Prochlorococcus marinus XMU1411: one gene and its partner. The protein of the gene in region 2 interacts with the protein of the main gene of each other region in a pairwise test. Links are inferred from orthologs where the notes say so. Each region holds a gene or a part of one and is shown on either strand. Other genes may lie near its edges. The genes, in order: mrdA and HA145_RS02235.

Region 1 (12,190 bases), on a different replicon or contig from region 2:
AAGAGTTTCCCTAAACCTTACTTCTTCAATTTTTATCTCATTCAAAATTAAATTATTATTATTTTTTAAATCAGGATAATTTTTTTTCATTAAATTGATCCCGACAGTAGCAATATGCGGTAAAAATTCATTTGTTATACCCAATAATCTCCCATGTCTGACCATTCTTCTAATAAGCCTTCTCAATATATAACCCCTGCCGAGATTACTTGCTGCTACTCCATCAGAAATTAGATGAATAACAGCTCTTGTATGATCTCCAATAATTTTTAAAGAAATTTTGTTTTTATCATTTGAAGAAAAATAATCAATATTTGCAATCTCACAAGTTTTTTGAATGATAGGAAAAATTAAATCTGTCTCATAATTATTTTGCTTTTTTTGCAATATTTGAGCCATCCTCTCAAGGCCCATTCCTGTATCAATATTTTTAAATTTTAAATCTGTCAATTTTCCATTAGGATCGCGATTATATTGCATAAAAACAAGATTATAAAATTCAATAAAACGATCTCCATCTTCTAAATCAATATTCTGCAGACCTTTTTCGGGATAAAAATCATAATAAAGTTCTGAACAAGGTCCACATGGACCTGTCTTTCCAGAGGACCAAAAATTATCTTTCTCACCTAGTTTCACTATTCTATCTGGATGAATACCAATTTCATCTCTCCAAATTTCTGCAGACTCTCCATCTTCATGAAAGACACTCACAATTATATTTTCAGGGGAAAGTTGATAAATATTAGTAACTAATTCCCAAGCCCACTGAATAGCCTCTCGTTTAAAATAATCTCCAAAAGAGAAATTCCCAAGCATTTCAAAAAAAGTATGGTGTCTAGCTGTAACTCCAACGTTTTCAATATCGTTTGTTCTAATGCACTTTTGGCTAGATGTAGCCCTTTTTGATGGTCTTTCTTTTAAACCTAAAAAAACTGGTTTAAAAGGTAGCATCCCAGCAATTGTGAGCATAACGGTAGGATCATCTGGAATTAAAGATGCGCTTGGAATGATTTTATGTAATTTTTCACTGTAAAATTTTAAAAAAGCATTTCTTATCTCATCTCCAGTAACTATTTTTTTAATTAGTTGAGATGTCATTTATCCTGAATAAAAATAATAAAAATTAAAGAAAAGCGTAATTTCGGTTATTTCGCAAAAATAATCACGCGGATTTATATTCTACATAACTAGAGTTATTCTATAACGCGATTTGTCCTATGCTAGCCTCTGCCCAGACAAGTAATTCTAAATTGGCACAAATAAATAATAAGTTGACAATTCAATCTCAAAACTTTGCTGATGATTCATGTGCCATAAGATCTTTGGATTGGGATCGCAGTAGATTTGATATTGAATTTGGATTAAGAAATGGAACTACTTACAATAGTTTCATTATTAAAGGTGAAAAACTAGCAATTATTGATACTAGTCACGCAAAGTTCGAAGAATTATGGTTTGAAGAATTACTTAAAAAAGTAAATCCACAAGAAATTGATTATCTAATTACAAGCCATACAGAACCTGATCATTCTGGTTTAATAGGTAATCTTTTGAAATTAAACAAAGATATCACAATAGTAGGATCAAAATTAGCCCTTAAATTCATTGAAGACCAAATACATATTCCCTTTAATCGTCTAGAAGTCAAAAGTGGAGAGTTTTTAAATCTGGGGACCAATCCTAATAGCGGTTTAGAACATAATATTGAATTTATAAGCGCACCAAATTTACATTGGCCAGATACAATTTTTTCATATGACCACAGCACTCATGTTCTCTATACATGCGATGCATTTGGACTCCACTATTGTTCTGATGAATTTTATGACACTGACCAAAAAGAAATTTATGATGATTTTCGTTTTTATTACGATTGTCTAATGGGTCCAAACGCTAGAAGCGTTATTCAGGCAATTAAAAGAATAGATAAGCTACCTGAATTAAAAACAATAGCCGTAGGTCATGGACCTTTACTTCATAATCAAGTCAATTTTTGGAAAGGAAAATATCTAGAATGGAGCAGTAATAAAAGTAAGGGAAACGAATTTGTAGCTGTTTGCTACATAAGTGACTATGGATATTGTGATCGACTAAGCCAGGCTATTTCTCATGGAATAAGTAAGGCAGATGCACAAGTACAATTAATTGATTTAAGATCTTCTGATCCTCAGGAATTAACAGGTTTAATTTCTGAATCAAAAGCAGTGGTAATTCCCACATGGCCAGTTGATTCAGATAATGAATTAAAAGAATCTCTTGGCACTTTGTTTGCCGCATTGAAGCCTAAACAATTTACTGCTGTTTATGATGCATTCGGAGGAAATGATGAGCCAATAGATTCTTTAGCAAGTAAATTAAGAGAACTGGGCCAGAAAGAAGCCTTTTCGCCTCTAAGGGTTAAAAATATTCCAGATCCAATTGTTTATCAACAATTCGAAGAGGCAGGTACTGACTTGGGTCAATTGATCAATAAAAAGAAAAATATTGCCTCAATGAAAAGCGTCGATTCAAATTTAGATAAAGCTTTAGGTAGATTAAGTGGAGGATTATATGTAGTTACAGCTAGCCAGGGAGAAGGTTCCACGTTTCGACAAAGTGCAATGGTCGCCAGTTGGGTTAGTCAAGCAAGTTTTTCTCCACCAGGTATTACGGTAGCAGTAGCAAAAGATAGAGCCATTGAATCTTATATGCAAGTTGGGAAAGGTTTTGTTGTGAATGTTTTACGAGAAGATAACTACCAAAAAATGTTTAGGCACTTTTTAAAGAGGTTTGCGCCTGGAGCCGATAGATTTGCTGATATAGATGTAATAAATAACATTGCAGAAGGAGGACCAGTTCTTTCAGATTCTCTTGCATTTTTAGATTGTCGAGTCAACTCCCGATTAGAAACTCCAGATCACTGGATAATTTACGGTATTGTTGAAAATGGAAACGTTTCAGACCTATCTTGTAAAACGGCAGTTCATCACAGGAAAGTTGCAAATCATTATTAACTGCTCAAGAAAGATATTAAAAGGAATTTATAATATTAATGGATTACGCAAATTATAAACTGCAAAATATAAATTCCAATTATGAAGTGATATTTTCAATATTAAAAATTATCCCAGCATGAGTCAGAAAAACAGTGTTATTATTATCTGTATAATTTGAAAAAAATTATTTTACCACTTAACCTTATTTAAGAATTTTAAGAATTTTGGATAGGCAAGAAATTTCTGAACTGATAAAAAAAAGACTTAATGAAATAGGAATAAATTTTTTAACAAAAAAATATGAACAATCAGGTTCAATAAACCATCTAATAATCGATAACTTATTACCAAACGAAATCGCATCGAAATTACATTTTGACTTTCCAGAAGAGAAAGAACTGAATCATTTAAATGGGCCATCAGAGAATAAATATGTCGGTGTAAATTTTTCTGATAGACAAAAATTAGTCCAAGAATGCTTATATTCATTTCAAGAAGAAAGCATAATAAAAATAATTGGTCAAATTACAAATATTAAAGATTTAATAGGTGATCCAGAACTTTATGCAGGAGGGATATCAAGCATGAGCAAAGGATGTTACCTTAACCCTCATATTGACAATTCTCATGATAGAAATTTAAAAAACTTCAGAAGATTAAATCTACTTTATTACGTCAATCAAGACTGGATTCCGAAAAAAGATGGAGGTGAATTAGTCCTTTATCCTGATGGGATTAAAAATAAAGAAGAGATAATAAAGTGCAAGTTTAATAGATTGCTCATAATGAGAACTGATAATAAATCAATACATGGAGTCAAAAAAATCCTGTCGAAAACAAAAAGAAGAAAATGTATAAGTAATTATTACTTTTCAATAAATTCTCCATCAGGTAAAAAATATTATCACTCAACAACTTTTCGTGGATTCAAGAAAGAATTATTTAAAGGAACTTATCTGCAATTAAATTCATATATTAGAACATCCGTAAAGAAGTTCATATTCACAATATCTGGAAAATCTATTTCAACTAATTACCATAAAAAAAGTGATTAAAGAGAAAGAATCGCATTTGACAAAAAATTTTTGCGTAATTAAAACAGACGAATAACAGCGGTAACTAAACTATATGATTATAATCTACTGAAAACAATATAACTTAGAACATATAATGTTTGATTCGAAAATTGAAAGTCACTTAAAAAACATATCTATTTCGATAATGAGCTGGAAAGTTATGTTTTGTACTAAAAAATAAATCTTTGAAAATGTCAGTTATTAATACAAGCTTAATCTCTCAAAATCAAAACTTATTAGAATTTGAAATTACTGAAAATATTACTTGTATCAGATTTTTAGATCAAAATAAAGAAAGATTTGAGCTTGAATTTAATCTTGAAAAAGGGACCTCTTTTAATACTTTTTTAATTAGAAGTAAAGATGATCTATTTATTATTCATCCACCTGAAAAACAAAATTTAGATGCATTTAACAAAAAAATATGCGATTTATTTAATCAATTTAAATTTCAAAAAATTAATATCATTTCTGGTCATATTAATCCCCAAGTAATAGAAACTATAAAAAACATCAGTGCAAGATTTCAAAACCTAACTATCACTTGCTCAAATCCTGGCTTTAAACTTATTAACGAGCTTTGGAATCAAAAGAACCCCAATTTAAAAAATAATATTGATATTCAATTACCCAAAATAAACATTATAAAAAAAGAACTGAAATTAGAATTAGATAATATTTTACTTGAATTAATTCCTATTCCAACCGCACGATGGCCAGGAGGACTAATAGTCTATGAACGGAATCAAGAAATACTTATAAGTGAAAAATTTTTCTCTGCGCACATTGCAGCTGAATATTGGTCTGAGACAAATCGAGTTAGTACAGAAATTGATCGGAAACACTTTTATGATTGTCTAATGGCACCCATGTCCAACCAAGTGGTAACAATCACTGAAAAAATTGCTGAATATGAAATAAAAACTATTGCACCATTACATGGACCCGCTATTGAATATAGCTTAAAAAGCTTTCTTAATGACTACATCAGATGGGGTGAAAATCTCTCAACTAACAATCCTAGAATCGCTTTGATTTATGCAAGTGCATATGGGAATACAGCCTCTATAGGAGATGCATTGGCTAAAGGAATAAATAGAACTTCGGTTGAAGTTCAAAGTATTAATTGTGAGTTTACACCTAATGATGTTCTAATAAAATCTATACAAAATGCGGATGGATATTTAATCGGTTCGCCCACACTCGGAGGTCATGCTCCAACTCCTATAGTCAGCGCCCTAGGAACATTATTATCAGAGGGTAACAGAGATAAACCTGTTGGGATTTTTGGTAGCTTTGGCTGGAGCGGTGAAGCAATAGATCTACTTGAATCAAAATTAAAAGACGGTGGTTTTAAGTTTAGTTTTGATCCCATAAGAATTAAATTTAGCCCAGACAAACCAAAGATTAAAGAATTAGAAGAGATAGGAACTCATTTTGGGAGAAAAATTATAAAGCAAACAAAGATAAAAACTAGAAAAACAGATACGGGAATGATTTCTAGCAAAACAGATCCAAAATTGCAAGCTCTTGGAAGAATAATTGGTTCACTTTGTGTGCTAACTGCCTCTAAAGGAAAAAATGAGAATAATATAAAAGGCGCTATGCTTGCATCTTGGGTTAGTCAAGCAAGTTTTTCTCCACCAGGGTTAAGTATTGCGGTAGCAAAAGATAGATCGGTAGAATCTCTTCTTCAAATTGGAGATTTATTTGCTTTAAATATTTTAAGTGAAAAAGATTACAAAGAGCCTTTGAAAAGATTCACAAAACCATTTGCACCAGGAGAAGACAGATTTAAAGGTTTAGATATTGAATTGACTCCTAATGAACAGATAATTATTCCAGAATCTTTAGCATGGTTAGATGCTTCAGTGAAAGAAAGAATGGAATGTGGAGATCATTGGGTAATATACGCTGAAGTACTACACGGTAATATACTAAAGTCCGATATTCTAACAGCTGTGCATCATCGCAAAACGGGTGCAAACTATTAACCTTATTTATCTAATTTATGAATCAATCAAAAGATCTAATAATAATTTCGGCTAGTTGTGGAAAAAATCTAGAACTTTCCGAGAAGTTTCTTGAAAAAAGTCATGAACTCAAAATAAGTTCAGAAATATTAGATCTTACCACTCTTGATATTCCACTATTTAATCCACGAATTCACACTAAAGATAATATTCCAGATGTAATAGTTTCTATTAAAAAAAAGCTTTTCTCAACAGAAAAATGGGTTATTTGTGCTCCTGAATATAATGGATCCATCCCTCCCATTCTATCTAACTTCATAGCATGGCTTTCTATTTCGGGAGATGACTTTAGAAATTTATTTAATGGTCAACCAATTGCGATTGCAACATTTTCTGGTGGTATAGGATTAGAACTGCTTACCTCATTACGTATTCAATTAGTTCATTTAGGGAGTCAAGTATTAGGCAGACAACTTTTATCCTCATATAGCAAACCAGTAGATACTAAAAGTATTGAGGACATCATCAAAAGACTGTTACAAATGAAAAAAATAAACATATAAACTTCTATAAGTTAGGAATTAGTATCATTCTTTTTCATTCCAAACTTTTAAAATTTTTCTAGCCATAGGAAGTGCATGAACAGACCCCCCACCAGGAGTATTTTGTGCGAATGCAACTATCAACAATTCACTCTTTTGAGAAGGAGTAAAGCAAACAAACCAAGCATGATCAGAGCCGCCTTCACCATCTTCAGCTGTTCCAGTTTTGCCTGAAACTGGAGGTAAATTTGAAACTCCATAATTAATTGATACTCCTGTACCAGACTCTACTACTTTCCTCAGACCACTTCTTATCAGCTGAATATTATTCGAATCAATTTCAATTTTAATTTGTTTTTTATCTGAAAGATATTCTTCATCTTTTTCAACTAAATGAGGAGTAACTAGATAGCCTCCATTAGCAATTGCAGCATATGCTTTCGCTATTTGAATAGGAGTAACTTGAACGACAAATTGTCCAATCGACATACTCGCAATATCTTCTGGAAGCCAAGGAGTTCTTCCTGGTTCACCCCATCCTCGACCTTGTTTAGCCCATTCACTACTAGCGACTAATCCTATATTTTCTTGTTCTGAAATTTCAATCCCAGATAAAGCATTAAAACCAAGCTTTCTTGATACCTCATAAATTTCATCGACTCCTACTCCATATCCAATTTGATAAAAGAATGTATTACTAGAAACTCTTAAAGCATCTTCATAACCTATAACTCCAAAACCTAAATCATTGTGCTCTCTAAAACATTGATTTCCATAAGTTATACATGGTTTTGTATCTAGCATAGTATCAATCGGAAATTTCCCACTTTCCAAGCCAGCTAAGGCCGTTACAATTTTCCAAACACTTCCTGGATCATAAGCATTTAAAGCTCTATTAAAAAGAGGTTTTTCAGGGGAATTAAATATCTTATCGTATTCTGCTTGAGGCTTAAAATCTTTTGAGAAAAAATTTAAATCAAAAGTAGGCTTACTTGCCATTGCTCTTATCGCACCATCCCTTGGGTCCATTACTATTATCGCTCCAGCTTTTTTATCTTTAAGAACTTCCTCAGCAACTAATTGCAGGTTTATGTCAATTGTCAATTTAATATCATTTCCTTGTAATGAGGGTTTTGTTCCTAAAGATTTCTGAAAGTTACCTAAAGAATTTACTTCAATCATCTCTCCGCCCCATTCACCTCTTATTAAGTCTTCATAAACATATTCAATTCCAGTTCTCCCAATTAGATCATTTAATTTATAACCCTTATTAGATAAAAATTTATATTCTGACTTATTTATTGGCTGAGTATAGCCAATTACGTGAGCAGCAACAGATTTATAAGGGTAATTTCTAATTAATTTCGTCGCAATTTCAAAACTTGATACAATATTTTCGTTTTCTTTATATTTTATTAATTGATCAATATTTAAATCCTCAATTATATTTACTGAAAGTTTCTTATTTCGTAAACCATCTAAATATTTTTTTTGAATGAAATCTCTATCAATATTTAATAATTCAGAAAGAATTAATTTATGTTTTTGCCAATTGCTTACGTCTAAAGATTGAGGCTTTATTATTAAAGAGTATTGAATTCTACTATCTGCTAAGACATTACCACTTTTATCAAGTATTCTTCCACGTATTGGTGGTGATGCAATTAATCTAATCCTATTCTCATCTGACATTTTCTTAAAGGATTCATAATTTAATAGTTGTAAAAAAATTAACCTTAATAAAATCAAGAAGAAAGTAAAAGAAGAAAGAATAAGTAAGACTAAAGGTTGTCTCTTGAATGAAATAAGTTTTTTATTAGAATTACTTTTTATCAAAAAATTAAAAATTTATCTCAATATTTTTTTTTCCAATAAAGAAATATTGGTGCTTATCTCTTTTAGTCTTTTAATCAAATTTTCATAGTCACTCTCTTGGTGAGAGGAATCATTATTCTCATTATTATTTGAAGAGAAGTTTTGACTCATACAATATTAAATAATTTTTTATTCCAGTTAATACAATCATAAATGAATATTATTATTTTTTCAAAATAATATTAAGTTGAATACTAAAAAATATTAAATATTTTAATTTAACTGATCTAAGCTTTGTTCAAAATAAGGATTACAACTATTTTTCGATATTCCTAAAGACCAGCCAATAAATGATGAAATAAATATCGTAACTATTAATGGCAAAATAGCTTGTTGGGTATTTTCAAGACTAAACCATTCCCTCCAATTACTAAAAAACCTTTCTCTTTGGAATTTTCTTTTTTCATTTTCTAATAATCTTGCTTTTTTGGCAAAGGATTTTGTAACCCACTTTTCAAAAGGAATCTTTTTTGTAACTGCCATTTTTCTTTCAACTTCCAATAGCTGCCCTGAACTAAGGTAGGGATGAAATGTACTTATTAATTCAAGAGTTTTTAAAAACATCTCGACTGTGGCATCTTTTATAAGCTTTTGTTCATGACTTAAATCAACCCAATCTATTTCTGGATAAAAACGATTCCTATTAGGTTGAATTTGGTCCTCTGACATTTGACCTGGTTCTCTTAGCCATCTATTGGTATTGTCGTCAAACCTTCTCCAATACAAAAAAGGATTTATAAAAATTGTTTTTCCAGATATTTTTACTATATCTTGCTGAAGATGCTTAGTAAGCGTTCTTTCAGATTTTGTCGATTCTATCAAAAGTCTTTATTAATAATCTATTTAAAGATTATCTTTTATTAAATATTTTTCCATCAATATGAACAAATTTTATGAGTATTAAGTCATTGATAATTGCCAACGCTTTTTTAAATAATTGCAGTATTCGCAATTTATTGAAGGTTTTGGGAAATGATTCGAACGTAATAAATTTACAGTGTCAATTATCTTAGACTCAACCCATGATGTAGAACAATCTAACCTAATTAAATGTACGTCAAAATTCAGTTGATTATTAAAAAACTCTTCATTTTTTTTTCCATTAAAATACAGAAGATAAGCTTCATTAGCGACTTGAAAACCATTTTTTTTAAATAGCCACTGATACATTTCCAATTGCCTCTTATAAGCTTTTGCATATTCGTATTTATTAAAAGTCTCGGACCAATCAAAGTTATTTCTAGATGTCGCTTTTACATCAACAAGAATAAGGTCACCATTTTTTTTCTGCCAAATATCGTCTATTGCTCCTCCAAAATCATAATTATTTTCGATACATTTAAATCTAATGCCTTGAAAATTACTTCTCCAAATTTCTAAATTTTTATGTTTAAAAGGAATAGCATCAATGCCATATTTATCAAATAAAGGATGCGGTTTCTGTATTTCTCTATAATAGTCAAATTCATTTTTACATAAATTATCTACAGCTATATTTAGAGTAAAAGGTAATGATGGTGGTTTTATTTTAAATTTTTTATCAAGTACACAACATCTTGGACAATTAAGATATTTCTCAACAGTAGTACGACTTAATTTAATAATCTCACTCATTACATTTAAATCTAATATAAAAATTTCTTATGAATTTAATTCAAAAATTTTAAAAGATTTGATAAATTACTATCAACTAATATTTTCATTGCTCTAATCTCGTATTAAAAAGGAGAAAATTTTGTGCAAAAACATAAGATAAAAATGCTGTAAGCTTAAATTTTAGAAATAAAAATACCTCTAAGATATATTGTAGGTACTCGAAGATTAATTACAAGAATTTTTATAGTCACGCTCAAAAAAATGATTCATTTTTTGAATAGTTTATAAGTAAAACTAAAATATTACTTATTTTAAATTTACTTTAAGATTCTGAATATTAATACAATAAATACGTAATTCTATTTAAAAAAATCGATTTAAAAAAAATTTTTAATTCTAAATATCTATATTCGGTAGATTATATCTAACGCAATCTTTATTCATCTGACATTAAATATTTAATTAATAAATCAATAGAAAAACTCTTCTAATCAAAAGAAAATATAGTATATTTATAAATAATTACTTAGAAGGTTTATAGAAGTAATTACTCAAAATGCAAAATAAATGGAATTAAAGTATTAAGGTAGAAATGTATCTCACAGATTCAACAAACATTATAATAATTAATAAATTTCAATATGTAACTTGATAATGAAAGGTTTTGGAGAGGAGTATAAATCTAAAAAAACAGGCAAGAAGAAAAGTAAAGCCTCTCAAGAGCAAATAATAAATAAAGCATTTTATTTTCACTCAAAAGGTAATATTTCAGAAGCAGCAAAATACTATAAATCTTTTATAGATCAAGGTTTTAAAAATCACTTAGTTTTTTCTAATTATGGAGTTATATTGTCTGATCTTGGCAAACTAAAAGAAGCAGAATTACTATACCGAAAAGCAATTGAACTTAATCCTAAACATGCGGAAGTACATTACAATCTTGGACATCTAATGTCTACCCGTGGAAAATTAAAGGAAGCAGAATTACTATACCGAAAAGCAATTGAACTAAATCCTAATTACGTAAAAGCATATTTTAACCTTGGACATGCTTTATCTAATCTTGGAAAATTAAAGGAAGCAGAATTATCATACAGCAAAGTAATTAAACTCAATCCTAATTATACAGAAGCATACTATTTACTATCCTCACTTAAATACTCTAGTGAAAATAAGAACTGGAAAAATCAGCTATTTAATGAAAGTATTTTAAATCTCAAGACAAAAGAAGATCAAATTAATATTTACTTTGCTAGAGCAAATATTCTTCACAAAGAAAAAAATTACGAAGATAGCTCTAAATTCCTTCAGTTAGCAAATCAATTAAAACTTACCCTTCATCCATCCAACTGTGATGCTCTTATTAATAAATCTAAAGCATTACTTATTGAATCTAATAAACAAGCAATCAATCAAAAAGAATATATAAAATCTCATGAAAGTATTTTTATTGTGGGAATGCCAAGAAGTGGTTCTACATTATTGGAATCAATTCTAAGTATGAACCCTGATATCGATGATTTAGGTGAAAGTGAGATCTTAGAAAAATCATTTTTGGATTATAAAAAAAGCAACCAAAAGTTAAATCTGGCTGAAAGATATTGGGAGAAAATCAGAGATCTTAAGAAACAATCAAATAAAACAACTAATAAAAATTTATATAATTTTTTATACGCAGGTATTATTGCAAAAAAAATACCGAACTCAAAAATTATTCATTGTTATCGAAATCCCTTAGATAATATTCTCTCAATTTATCGTGCTCATTTTACACAGGGAAATGAATATTCCTCTTCTTTGATGGATTGTGCAATTATTTATTTAAAACAAGAAGAAATAATGAGCAATTATAAAAGTAGATTTAGATCAAAAATATATGACTTAAATTATGACTCCTTAGTTTGTAATCCTAACCAAGAAATTAAATCTTTAATCTCTTGGTTAGGTTGGGAGTGGAGCGATGCATATCTGTCTCCACATTTAAATCCACGCGAAATATTTACAGCAAGCAAAGTTCAAGTGAGATCCCCCATCAATTCAAAATCAATCGGTGGGTGGAAAAACTATAAAGATATAATGAAACCTTGTATAGAAATACTCACCCAATCTGAAAAATATCGAAACTTACCTTTTTAAATAATTAATAAAAA
Region 2 (12,150 bases):
GGATCATCTTTAGCGATAGAAGTTGTTTTCTTAGCTATTCTTTTTTCATTAAGTTTGGGTTTGCCATTAGGATTATTAAGTGGTTATTTTGGTGGTTTTTTTGATAAATCTTTATCACTTATAATGGATACTATTTTTTCAATACCTGTAATTTTGCTTTCAGTTGTTGTTGCTTTTGTATTGGGTAAGGGTATCCTTAACGCATCTTTGGCATTGTGTATTGTTTACTCTCCTCAATATTTTAGATTAATCAGAAATCAGACAATATTGGTTAAATCAGAAACTTATGTGGAGGCAGCTCAAGTTTCAGGAGCTGATGTTAAAACAATTATTTTTAAATATATTCTCCCAAATGTAATAACACCCTTGCCTATTTTGCTTACCCTAAATGCTGCGGATGCTGTCTTGGTATTAGGAAGTTTAGGATTTTTAGGTCTTGGTGTTCCTGCAGATGTCCCAGAGTGGGGAAGTGATTTGAATCTTGCTCTTGCCGCTTTACCTACAGGTATATGGTGGACGGCTTTGTTCCCAGGTTTGGCAATGTTTTTTTTAGTTTTAGGTCTTTCTTTTATAGGAGAGGATCTTGAAGAAATTTTTGATAGTCAAAATTCTGATTAAATTTAGTTATCTGTAATTGGATCAAGTTCTCCTTGATCATTCAACTTTGGATATTCTTTAGCTGATTTTTTATACACCGCAGCTAATTCTGGGTAACACCATTCAAAAAGTGTTTTTTGATATTCATCTATATTTAACCCTTCTCCATTAGCGGGTAATATACCTTTATTTTTTCTTTGGCGAATAGCTTCAAATAATAATATGGAAGCAGCAACAGAAACATTCAGAGATTGAACCATACCTCTCATAGGTATAAAAATTGATTGATCAACCATTGATATAAGTTCATTACTTAGCCCCCATTTTTCTGCGCCTAAAACAAAACATGTGTTTTGAGAATAATCAAAATTTCTATAATCTACTGATTCGCTATTAAGAGTCGTTCCATATAATTTAAAACCCTTATTTTTTAAAGAAGATATTGCCGTGATAGTGTTTTCATGATTATTCAGTTTTACCCATTTTTGACTTCCTTGAGCAGTACTATTAAAAGTCTTAACGGCATTCGTTTTACTAATAAAATTTGCTTCGAAAACTCCTGCGGCATCACATGTCCTTAATATCGCAGATAAATTATGTGGTTTATTTACATCCTCAACTAAAACAGTCAAGTTTTTCATTCTGCAATCTAAAACACTTTTGATTCGTTCAAATCTTCTTGGTAAAATTGACATTTATAATTTTTTCACACTTTTAAATTATATTCAAAAAATATTGATTACCTATTAAATCTCTTGGTTTATAATATTTTGGTAGTTTGAATTAACTCAATGGCATACATAGAATGGGACTATACAGTAATAACAAGTATGGTAGAAAAACAAGGGTGGGATTTACCTGAGCGTGAATCTGAAGAATGGAATAAATTTAACGATGAATTAGGAGAAAAAATGAGAGGTGTTGGACTTATTTTTGAAAAATATTGTAAATTTACCCCTGACGTAGGAGAGGGAGTTCATCTTCTAGATGAATGATAATAAATAGTTTTAAACCATTGATGTATCCCTTAGTCAATGGCTTATTAATCTATAAGATAATATAATTTCACCAAATTAGAACTGGCAATTATAAAGGCTTTATAAAGCTTATACTCTAAAAAAAAATTTTTTATTCCACAAAAAAGTTATTTAATTTCTATATTTGAATAAAAATATGAAAAATAAATTAACCTTTTTATTCGATGGTGGTTGTCCACTTTGTTTGAGAGAAACAAATTTTCTAAAAAAAAGAGATATCTTAAATCAAATTGCATTTATAGATATTAATAGTAAGGATTATGATCAAACTCTTTTTAACGACATCTCATACTCAGAAGCTATGTCAAACCTGCATGGGATTATGGAAAATGGTGAAATTATTAAGGGACTAGATGTACTTGCATATTCTTATGAATTAGTTGGTTTAGGTTGGGTTTATTATCCCTTGAAGATTAATCTCTTTTCTCCATTATTGAGACTGGTTTATAGATATTGGGCAAAATATAGACTTCAAATTACAGGTAGATCAGATATAGAAAAACTTTGTACCTCACAATGTGAACAATAAATATGGAAAGTATCGACATAGACAGAATAATAGAAATGTGTTGGGAAGATAGAACACCCTTTGAAGCTATCGAGTATCAATTTGGTTTAAAAGAGGAAGATGCGATAAAAATTATGCGTCAAAATCTTAAACCCAAATCCTTCAAAGTCTGGAGAAAGAGAGTTTCGGGAAGAAATACAAAACATATGGCGCTTAAAGATTCAACTAGATTTAAATCTACTCATAAAAGAAAATTATAAATTTTGAAAAATCTTACTACTAAAACATGTCCTGTTTGCAATAGGCCGTTCGAGTGGCGTAAAAAATGGAAAAACTGTTGGGATAATGTTATCTACTGTTCAAAAAGATGCAGTAACAGGAAGTCTCAAAGATGAAACAAGTATCAATTATTTTCCCGAATCAACTTTTTAGAGAAAGCCCAATCTTAAAAATAAATTGTGAAGTTTTGATTTTGGAAGACTCATTATTTTTTGGAAATGATAAATTTTATAAATTAATTAACCATAAAAATAAGTTAGTTTTTCATAGAGCATCTATGCTTGCTTATAAAAATTATTTAGAAATATCTGGCTTTAAAGTTTTATATATCGAAAACAAGAATAATTTTTCTACAGTTGATTACTTATCGGAATTTATTAAAAATAAATATCAGAAAATAAATCTCATTGACCCTCATGATTTTTTAATAATGAAGAGGATTAATAATTTTGTTGAAAGTAATAATTTAGCTTTAAATATTTTGCCTTCTCCTATGTTTATGAGCAGTGAAGATTTAAAAGATTTATTTGCAACAAATAAAAAAAAACCTCTTATGGGGAGATTTTATGAGAATCAAAGAAAGAGCCAAAAGATATTAGTTAATCCTGATGATACACCTGAAGGGGGTAAATGGAGTTTCGATGAAATGAATAGAAAAAAATTACCAAAAAAAATAAATATACCCGATACACCTAAATTACAAAAAAATAAATTTGTAGTTAATGCAGAAAGGTCATTAGCCAATGTTGATATTGAGTTTATTGGAGAAAGTAATAACTTTTTATATCCAACTAATTTTGAAGAGGCAGATGAATGGTTAAATGATTTTTTTAAACATAGATTTTTCTTATTTGGAGATTATGAGGATGCTATTTCTAAAGAAAATTCTTTTTTATGGCACAGTTTACTTTCTCCTCTTTTAAATAGCGGCTTATTAACCCCAGATGTAGTAGTGAATAAAGCATTACTTTTCGCAAAAAATAATAATGTTCCTATTAACTCTTTAGAGGGTTTTATTCGTCAAATCATTGGATGGAGAGAATTTATTTGCCTCGTCTATAAAAAGTACGGAACAAAGATGCGAAATAGTAATTTTTGGAATTTTGAAGATAAGCCAATTCCAAAATCTTTTTATCAAGGAAATACAGGAATTGAACCAGTAGACGTTGTTATAAAAAATATTATTAAATTTGGTTATTGTCATCATATTGAGCGGCTAATGATTGTTGGAAACTTTATGCTTCTATGTAGAATTCACCCCAACCAAGTTTATAAATGGTTTATGGAAATGTTTATTGATTCTTATGATTGGGTTATGGTCCCAAATGTTTACGGAATGAGTCAGTTTAGTGATGGAGGTATCTTTTCAACAAAGCCATATATATCAAGCTCTAATTATGTAAAAAAAATGTCTAATTTTAAAAGTGGCCCATGGTGTGAAATATGGGATGGCTTATTTTGGAAATTCATTAATGATAATGAAAGCTTTTTTAGAAAGCAATATCGTCTGGCAATGTTAACGAGAAATCTCGATAAAATGTCAGAGGAAAAATTAAATAATCACCTAAAAACGGCTGATAAATTTTTAAAAGATATTCAATAAATTAAGATTAATAATCTACAGTTGTCTTTGAAAAAATTAAAAAAATATTATGTTATGACGAAATATTAAGTACGGATGATAGTTTAGGAGATATTAGGTTTGTCTAATGGAAATTGGAACACTTTTTTTAAAAAGTAATTCGACAGGTATTATCACTTTTTCTGAATTAGATTGGATAACTACCCATCAATCTAATTTCACAAGGTTGGAGGAATCCATAGCAATCAAATTAGGCAGAATGATTGATGTAGGAGCTATCAATATTGGTTGCCGTTTGAAATCCTGATTAAGTTTTTATTTTAATAATGAAGTATCAAGAAGAAAAAAAAATATTTTTTCGGGAAAGAATCCATTCTTTAAATATCTTTCTTTTTTTAGGATTTAATCTTTCACTTATTTCTATCTTAGGTTTTATTTGGTTGAATACTGCAATTGAAAAAGTAGTTTAAATTTTTGAATTTTTTGTATATTAAAGTTATCTTTAAAAATAAATTATATTTTGAGCATAGGATATTTACAAAGAAAGGCAGCTTGGGAAATTTTATTAAAAGTTAGTTCTGGTGATTTTTCTGATCATGCTCTTGAAAAGGTCTTAAAAAATTATCAATTTAATCCTCTTGATATAGCTTTTATTACGGAATTATCTTTTGGATGCATAAGGTATAGAAAATTTCTTGATCTTTGGACGGATCATACATCAAAAATTACTCATAAAAAGCAGCCTCCAAAGTTAAGATGGCTTCTCCATATAGGTTTATATCAACTATTGAAAATGGATAAAATTCCATTTTCTGCTGCTATTTCTACTACTGTAGAAGTTGCTAAAAAAACAGATTTAAATGGTTTAGCGGGAACTGTAAATGCGATATTGAGAAATGCATCAAGAAAATTAGAACAAAAAATTTTCCCAGAATTATCTTCTGATAGTAAAGAAAGAATCTCATATCTTGAATCATTTCCATTATGGCTTGTGAAGGATCTTTATAAATGGGTCGGCAATAGCGAGGGTGAAAATATCATTAAGGCATTTAATAAAAAACCATCAATTGATTTGAGAATTAACCCATTAAAAACTAACTTAGATAACTTTTTGAAAATACTTCATGAAAATAAAATTGATGCTGAAATTATTAAAGATTTACATAATGGAATTACTTTAAAATCTAATCCAAGATCTATAAAAAATTTACCAGGATATAGTAATGGACTTTGGACAATTCAAGATAGATCTTCTCAGTGGATAGCACCTCTATTAAATCCAAAAGAAGGTGAAAAGATTTTAGATGCTTGTGCAGCTCCAGGAAGTAAGTCTACCCACCTAGCAGAATTAACAAATGATAGTGCTGAAATCATTGCCGTAGATAGATCAGCAAAAAGATTGAAAATACTGCAATCAAATTTAGAAAGGTTAAATTTGAAATCTGTTAATACCCTTAAGGCTGATGCTAAGAGTCTGATTGAATTAAATCCTAATTTTATATCTTATTTTGATAAGATTTTATTAGATGCTCCATGTTCAGGCATTGGAACTCTTTCCAGGAATCCAGATTCTAGATGGTCTTTAAGTAAAGAAAAAATAAAATCTTTAACTTTATTACAGGAAAAACTTTTGGAGAGTATTTTTCCTCTTTTGAAAAAAGATGGCACTTTAGTTTATTCAACTTGTACTATTTGTCCCGATGAAAATAATCTATTAATTGAAAGATTTATTGAAAAAAACAAAACTTTAAAATTAGTTAGCCAAAAGCAAATTTTACCTAGCTTGGATTATCCTGGTGATGGATTTTATTCTGCAATAATTTCTTATAAATCTTAAAAATATAATTTATTTTTTAATTGGAATTTTATAAATTTCAGATATGAACTTCTTCCATAAATAAGCTGCATTTCCACTAGATAATTCAGATTCCTTGTTATCGTCGTAACCTATCCAGATCCCTGTTGTAAGGTTATCAATGGAACCAATAAACCACAGATCTTTATTTCCATCAGATGTTCCTGTTTTCCCATATATTTTCTTTCCTTTTATAGAGGCTGCTTTTGAAGTGCCTTCTTTTACAGATTTTTCAAGAAGTTTATTTATTTTCTTATTTATTGTTAAATCTAATATTTTCTTCGAAATAGATTTTTTTTCCCAAATAGGTTGTTTTTTAAATGATTCTATTTTTTCTATAATTTCAGGGTTTTGAATCTTCCCATTATTGTTTATTGCAGAATATGCATTTGTGATGTTTAAAAGATTATCTCCGTAGGAGCCAATAGCTAATGATGGGAATTCCTCAAACTCTTGCTCGAAACCTAGTCCAAATGAATTCGCTAAATTAATAATATTTTTTAAGCCGATTTGTTTTGTTATTGATATTGGAACGATATTTGATGAACTTTTAAATGATTCAATCAAAGATATTGAACCTCTATAGTCTTCTGAAAAATTTTTTGGGCAATAACTTTCCCAGCATATTGGTAAGTCTTCAAATTTATCGCTTAATTTTATTCCTTCTATTAATGCAGCAGCATAAGGAATTATTTTAAAAGTAGAACCTAAAGGCCTTATTGATGAAATCACCCTATTGTATTCATTAATTGATGGATTTTTGCTGGTTATCATTGTCCTGATTAGTCCCGTGTTTGATTCGATAGATAACAGACCAAATTCAAGTTCTTTAGGCCCTGCATATCTTGATATTTTTTGACCTTTTTCTTGCCAATCTTTGTTGATAGAAGATTTAATTCTTAAAAACTTATAATCATTTTTACTTCCAACTCTTTTATCTGTTTCCTGAAGAATAAAGTTTATTAGTAATTTATCATCTAAAAAATTATCAGATGTTTGATAATTTAATTTTATTTTTTCTTTAATAGCCTTATTCTTATTTGTTAGAGAAATATATCCATCAACATACATTGATTCAAGAACTTTATTTCTATTTTTAATAGCAAGTTCTAAATTTTGATAGGGTGAATAAATTGATGGAGCGGGAGCTAATCCTGCAATTAATGCGATCTCTGATAATGTCAATTCTTCTGTAAATTTTCCAAAATAAACTTGGGCAGCCTCGTCTACCCCGTAGGCTCCTGATCCTAGATAAATATTATTTAAATATAATTTTAAAATTTGATTTTTGTCATATCTAAATTCAAGTATGAGTGATATAAATATTTCTTTGATTTTTCTTTGAAAACTTAAATCATTATTTAGAAAAAGTAATCTAGCAACTTGCTGGGTAATTGTACTTCCTCCCTCTTTAACATAACCACTTCTAATATTTTGAATGAGGGCACGTGAAATACTTTTTAAATCTATTCCATTATGTTTATAAAATCTTTTATCCTCAGAAGATATAAAAGAATGTTTAAGAAAAAATGGAATTTTATGATAGCTATTATCTATTTCAAATTTGCGGCTTAATTTGCTTAGTATCTTATTATCAGAAGATGATATTACATAAGAATATTTGGTTTCCCGAAACTTTTTATTTTTAGACACGTCAAATTTTAACGTACTAAATATTAGACTAAAAAAATAAAAAGATATTCCAGAAAAAATTAATATTGGAATTATTAAAACAAAAGATTTGAATTTAATCTTTTGCACCTTAAGCAACTAAAAAACTATGTCCAATCGCTAAAGCTGTAACTAACATTCCGGTTATAAGGAACGGTTGGGCACTTGCTTGATATTTGACATCAAACTTGAGAGGATCTCTTAGCAACCACATATCTTGAAATGTAATTTGTGGAATTACCAATAAAACCAAAATTACAGAGGCTAAATGTTGACCAATAATAACTAATACTACAACCATTGCTAATTGAAAAATGTCAATCAGTCCTGCACTTATTCTACTTGCATTTTTAATTCCAAATACTACAGGTAGAGAATTTAAGCCTAGCTTTGAGTCTCCTTCAACACTTTTGAAATCATTAATAACAGCAATTCCAAGTCCTGAGAGGCTATAAGCAAGTGTTAGTATCGCCGTCACGATAGTTAATTTCCCAAACAAGGCTTGTCCTGCCCACCAAGGTAAAGCTATATAAGATGCTCCTAATGCATAATTTCCAAGCCAACCATTCTGTTTTAATTTGAGTGGTGGAGCAGAATATATATAACTAACAAAGGAACCTCCTAATGCCAAAAGTAAGACGGAGGGGAAGCTGTGCTTAGCATATAAATCTAATAGAAAAGCAACTATTAAACCCGCTATAAGTAATACCCAGATTTGTATTTTTACATCTTTAATTGAAATTTTTCCAGAAGGAATTGGTCTATTTGGTTCATTAATTGCATCAATTTCTTTATCAAAAAAATCATTTATGGTTTGGGTATAACCAGCCAGAAGTGGTCCACTCATCAACATACATGCTAATGAAGCTAAAACATTACTAAATGTCCATTCAAAATTCCCACTTGCAGCTGCTCCACAAATAACTCCCCATATCAAAGGGATCCACGTTATGGGTTTCATTAACTGTATACGGAGTTTCCATATACTTGATGTTTCAGAGGCGCCCTTAATTCCTAATAGTTGTTTTGGATCATTCACTGTACTCTTTAACCTTTCTCAATTTCGTCTGGGAAAAACCAATTTTGCTCACCATTCTGAAATTTTGCGGTGATCCCAATACTTCTGCCGTCTGTCATTTTATAGCCTGTTATTACGGCTTTAGGATTCGAGGATATTTGATCGATTAATTTAGCTGGTAGTCTATCTTTTACTTTGTTAATGTTAATTTTGATTTTACTACCGATTTTGGGTAATAATTTTGTTTCAGCCATAAGAGGTAAAATGGAAGCTATTATGCAAGATTAACAGCATTTGGACAATTTTTACTAAAATGGTAGCTCTTCGTTTAATTCCTTGTTTAGATGTCGCCCATGGCAGAGTCGTTAAAGGTGTAAATTTTGTTAACTTGAGAGACTCAGGTGATCCTGTTGAATTGGCTTGTAGGTATTCTGATGAGGGCGCAGATGAATTAGTATTCTTAGATATTAGAGCTAGTGTAGAAAATAGAAATACATTAGTTGACCTTGTCTCTAGGACCGCAAAATCAGTAAAAATCCCATTTACAGTAGGGGGAGGAATAGACTCTGTGTCTTCAATTAATGATCTTTTAAGAGCTGGAGCGGACAAAGTGAGTTTGAATTCTTCTGCTGTTAGAAATCCAGATTTAATTTCTAAAAGTTCTAGAGAATTTGGTAATCAATGTATCGTGATAGCAATTGATGCTAAAAGAAAAGTTAATAAGACTGATGAATGGGAGGTATATGTAAAAGGTGGGAGAGAAAATACTGGAATAGATGTATTAAGTTGGGCAAAGAAAGTTGAGGAGTTAGGCGCAGGGGAAATTTTGCTTACTTCAATGGATGGTGATGGCACGCAGAATGGATATGATTTAGATCTGACTGAATCTGTTACCAATATTGTTAATATTCCAGTGATTGCTTCTGGAGGAGCAGGTTGTTTAGAAGATATCTATGATGTTTTCAATGAAGGTAGGGCATCTGCCGCACTTTTAGCATCATTACTTCATGATAAGAAACTTTCTTTAAAAGAAATAAAGACTTTCCTCCTCGAAAAAAAACTTCCAATTAGACCATATGAATAAAAAATTTAATTTAATACCAAAAAGATATAAGTTAAAAATTTAAAAATGAAATTCACAAAAACTACCGAAGTCAAAAATATATTTAATAAAATTTCTTATAAATATGACTTTTTAAATAATCTATTAAGTTTTGGGCTGCACAGATTATGGAAAAGGAAATTAGTTAATTTATTGGAACCTTTAAATGGTGAAGATTGGGCTGATTTATGCTGTGGAACTGGAGATTTAGCATTCTTAATTTCTGAGAGAGTTAGTCCAAGGGGTTCAATTACTGGGATTGACAGTGCAGAGGATATTTTAAATATTGCAAAAAAAAAATCAGAGCTCACAAAAAATAAATTTATTAAGTGGGAAATTAAAGATGTATTAGAAATTAATGATTATTCAAAAAATTTTGATGGGATTTGCATGTCATATGGACTTAGAAACTTGAATAATGTTGAAGAAGGAATAAAAAAAGTTTTTGATCTTTTGAAGGATAAGGGAAGGGCAGGATTTTTGGATTTTAATCACTCAACAAGAAATTCACTATCCAATATTTTTCAGAAAATTTACTTGAAATTAATTGTAGTAAACATTTCGAGGCTTTTTAATTTAGGTCCAGAGTACGCATATATTGAAAAAAGTATTAGTAATTTTCCAAAGAAAAATGAGCTTATAAATATTGCTAAGGAAGTTGGATTTAAAAAAGCTGAATATAGGACTATTTTGGGGGGGCAAATGGGAATACTAATTTTAACTAAATAAAGAATTTAGTTTTTTATTTTTCTCCAACAAAAGGAACACTTTCCCCACCTTTTGATTTCGCCCTCAGGAGTAGGGGAATTACAAAGAGTGCAAATGCACATATTATTTTGATTGATTCTGCTTGGATGCTTTGCCCAAACTATCTTTGCATTAGTAGCTTTGATATTTTTACTTTTAATTTCATAATTTTGTATTATTTTTATTTCATTCAAAGTTATTCCAATTTTCTCGATTCTCTCTTTTAATTTATGCTTGTTATAGATTAAAGCTTGGCGCCACTCTGGATGATTTACTGCAATAGTAAGTATTTTTTTTTCAATATTTAATGGTTTACATTCTTGAAATAGTTCTAAGCCAATTAAGTTCTTCCAGTTTTCGTTGATTTTAGAGAGTTTATCTAAGTCTCCGCAGGATTTTTTGAAATTATCAAGACAATTTTTTAATGGATGTGGATTCCTTCTATTCACTATTGGCAAATACTTTTTGTCCAATTTGTAAAATTTACTTATTAAGACTAAAGTTAATCTAATCTTTAAAAAGATGCTCGTTGTTTTAATAAAGAATTTGTGAAAGTTATTGGACCTGCAGCTAAGACACTTTTTTATTTAAAAAAAATTCAGGGTCAATATCCAACCTGGAATCTTCATTACAAAATAAAATGTAAAAGTACTGAAAATGAGCTAACAAACTTGCTTGAATATTCTGAAACAAAGAAAAACCAGCCAGTAGCGATAATCGCAAGAGAACAGTTCTCAGGGGTTGGCCAAAATTCAAAAACTTGGGTTTCTCCAAAAGGCGGGATTTGGTTAAGTGCAGCTTATCCAATATTTTCAAAAGAATTTGAATATCAAATATTTAATTTGTCTTTAGGTATTAAGTTATGTGAAATGCTTAGACAAAAGAATATAAATGTTTGTTTGAAATGGCCAAATGATATTTTTTTTGGTTCAAAAAAGTTGATTGGATTTTTACCAAGGGTTATCACAAGAGGTAAAAAAATTATCTATGTAAGATTAGGACTTGGCATGAATGTTTTAAATTACACCCCATCAGAAGGTATTTCATTATCAAAAGTTCTTCAAACTAAGAATATTAATCAATATTATTGGACAGCCAAAGTTCTTAAAGCTTTTTATGATTCAATTGAATGTAACAAGAAAAAAGAATATGTGATTAAATCTGCAAATAAGTTTCTTACTAAAAGTTTTTTACCTAGTGGTTATTGTCCAAATATATGGAAAATTAAAGATATTGATTCGAATGGGCATTTAAGAATTGAAAATGAAACTCAATTAAAGATAATTAAAAGATTTTGAATTTAATTAACTTTTAAATCAACTATTCTTCCATCCTTAAATTTGGCTATTTTTTTGGCGCGATTTGCAACTTCATCTTCGTGAGTAACTAAAACTATAGTTATTCCAGACTCATGCAGTTTGTCAAAAAGATCTAATACATCTTTAGTTGTTTTTGAATCTAATGCCCCAGTAGGTTCGTCTGCTAATAATATTGCAGGATTATTAATAATAGCTCTTGCAATAGCAACTCGTTGTTGCTGCCCTCCCGATAATTGGTTTGGGCGATTATTCATTCTTTCTGAAAGGCCAACTTTTTTTAAGGCATACTTACCTCGTTCTAATCTTTGCTCAGGCTCAATACCAGCATAAATCATCGGCAAAATTACGTTTTCAAGTGCCGTTGCATCTGAAAGAAGATGAAATTGTTGAAAAACGAAGCCTAATTTTTGATTACGTATTTCTGCTAGCTCGTCG

What was found.
Region 1: the proteins of HA145_RS02235 (region 2) and mrdA interact in binary tests that used the Escherichia coli proteins (3 or more experiments, as listed by UniProt). The link is inferred for Prochlorococcus marinus XMU1411 from one-to-one orthologs.

Annotation. Positions count from the first base shown.
Region 1 is NZ_JAAORI010000001.1:41,609-53,798, reverse strand. Bases 6,011-8,982 are described here. They hold mrdA (penicillin-binding protein 2), read right to left. Parts: upstream 8,406-8,982; coding sequence 6,615-8,405; downstream 6,011-6,614. Other genes in these bases: HA145_RS00240 (hypothetical protein), read right to left, coding at 8,658-8,982; HA145_RS00245 (hypothetical protein), read right to left, coding at 8,418-8,555; HA145_RS00255 (NAD(P)H-dependent oxidoreductase), read left to right, coding at 6,066-6,590; HA145_RS00260 (diflavin flavoprotein), read left to right, coding at 6,011-6,048. Outside these bases: alaS (alanine--tRNA ligase), read right to left, coding at 1-1,101; HA145_RS00270 (diflavin flavoprotein), read left to right, coding at 1,221-2,996; HA145_RS00265 (2OG-Fe(II) oxygenase), read left to right, coding at 3,203-4,033; more of HA145_RS00260, read left to right, coding at 4,246-6,010; more of HA145_RS00240, read right to left, coding at 8,983-9,266; HA145_RS00235 (PD-(D/E)XK nuclease family protein), read right to left, coding at 9,345-10,058; HA145_RS00230 (tetratricopeptide repeat-containing sulfotransferase family protein), read left to right, coding at 10,695-12,176. UniProt on the Escherichia coli protein: Catalyzes cross-linking of the peptidoglycan cell wall. Responsible for the determination of the rod shape of the cell. Is probably required for lateral peptidoglycan synthesis and maintenance of the correct diameter during lateral and centripetal growth.
Region 2 is NZ_JAAORI010000003.1:90,666-102,815, forward strand. What follows is about bases 5,235-8,166. They hold HA145_RS02235 (transglycosylase domain-containing protein), read right to left. Parts: upstream 7,620-8,166; coding sequence 5,850-7,619; downstream 5,235-5,849. Other genes in these bases: HA145_RS02230 (16S rRNA (cytosine(967)-C(5))-methyltransferase), read left to right, coding at 5,235-5,840; chlG (chlorophyll synthase ChlG), read right to left, coding at 7,621-8,166. Also shown: HA145_RS02190 (ABC transporter permease), read left to right, coding at 1-618; tRNA (guanosine(18)-2'-O)-methyltransferase TrmH, read right to left, coding at 621-1,292; HA145_RS02200 (hypothetical protein), read left to right, coding at 1,389-1,592; HA145_RS02205 (thiol-disulfide oxidoreductase DCC family protein), read left to right, coding at 1,771-2,163; HA145_RS02210 (TIGR03643 family protein), read left to right, coding at 2,166-2,402; HA145_RS02215 (DUF2256 domain-containing protein), read left to right, coding at 2,406-2,537; HA145_RS02220 (cryptochrome/photolyase family protein), read left to right, coding at 2,534-4,024; HA145_RS02225 (hypothetical protein), read left to right, coding at 4,131-4,310; more of HA145_RS02230, read left to right, coding at 4,524-5,234; more of chlG, read right to left, coding at 8,167-8,568; cytochrome b6f subunit PetP, read right to left, coding at 8,577-8,801; imidazole glycerol phosphate synthase subunit HisF, read left to right, coding at 8,861-9,631; bifunctional demethylmenaquinone methyltransferase/2-methoxy-6-polyprenyl-1,4-benzoquinol methylase UbiE, read left to right, coding at 9,677-10,378; HA145_RS02260 (DUF721 domain-containing protein), read right to left, coding at 10,384-10,869; HA145_RS02265 (biotin--[acetyl-CoA-carboxylase] ligase), read left to right, coding at 10,945-11,694; HA145_RS02270 (ABC transporter ATP-binding protein), read right to left, coding at 11,697-12,150. UniProt on the Escherichia coli protein: Cell wall formation. Synthesis of cross-linked peptidoglycan from the lipid intermediates.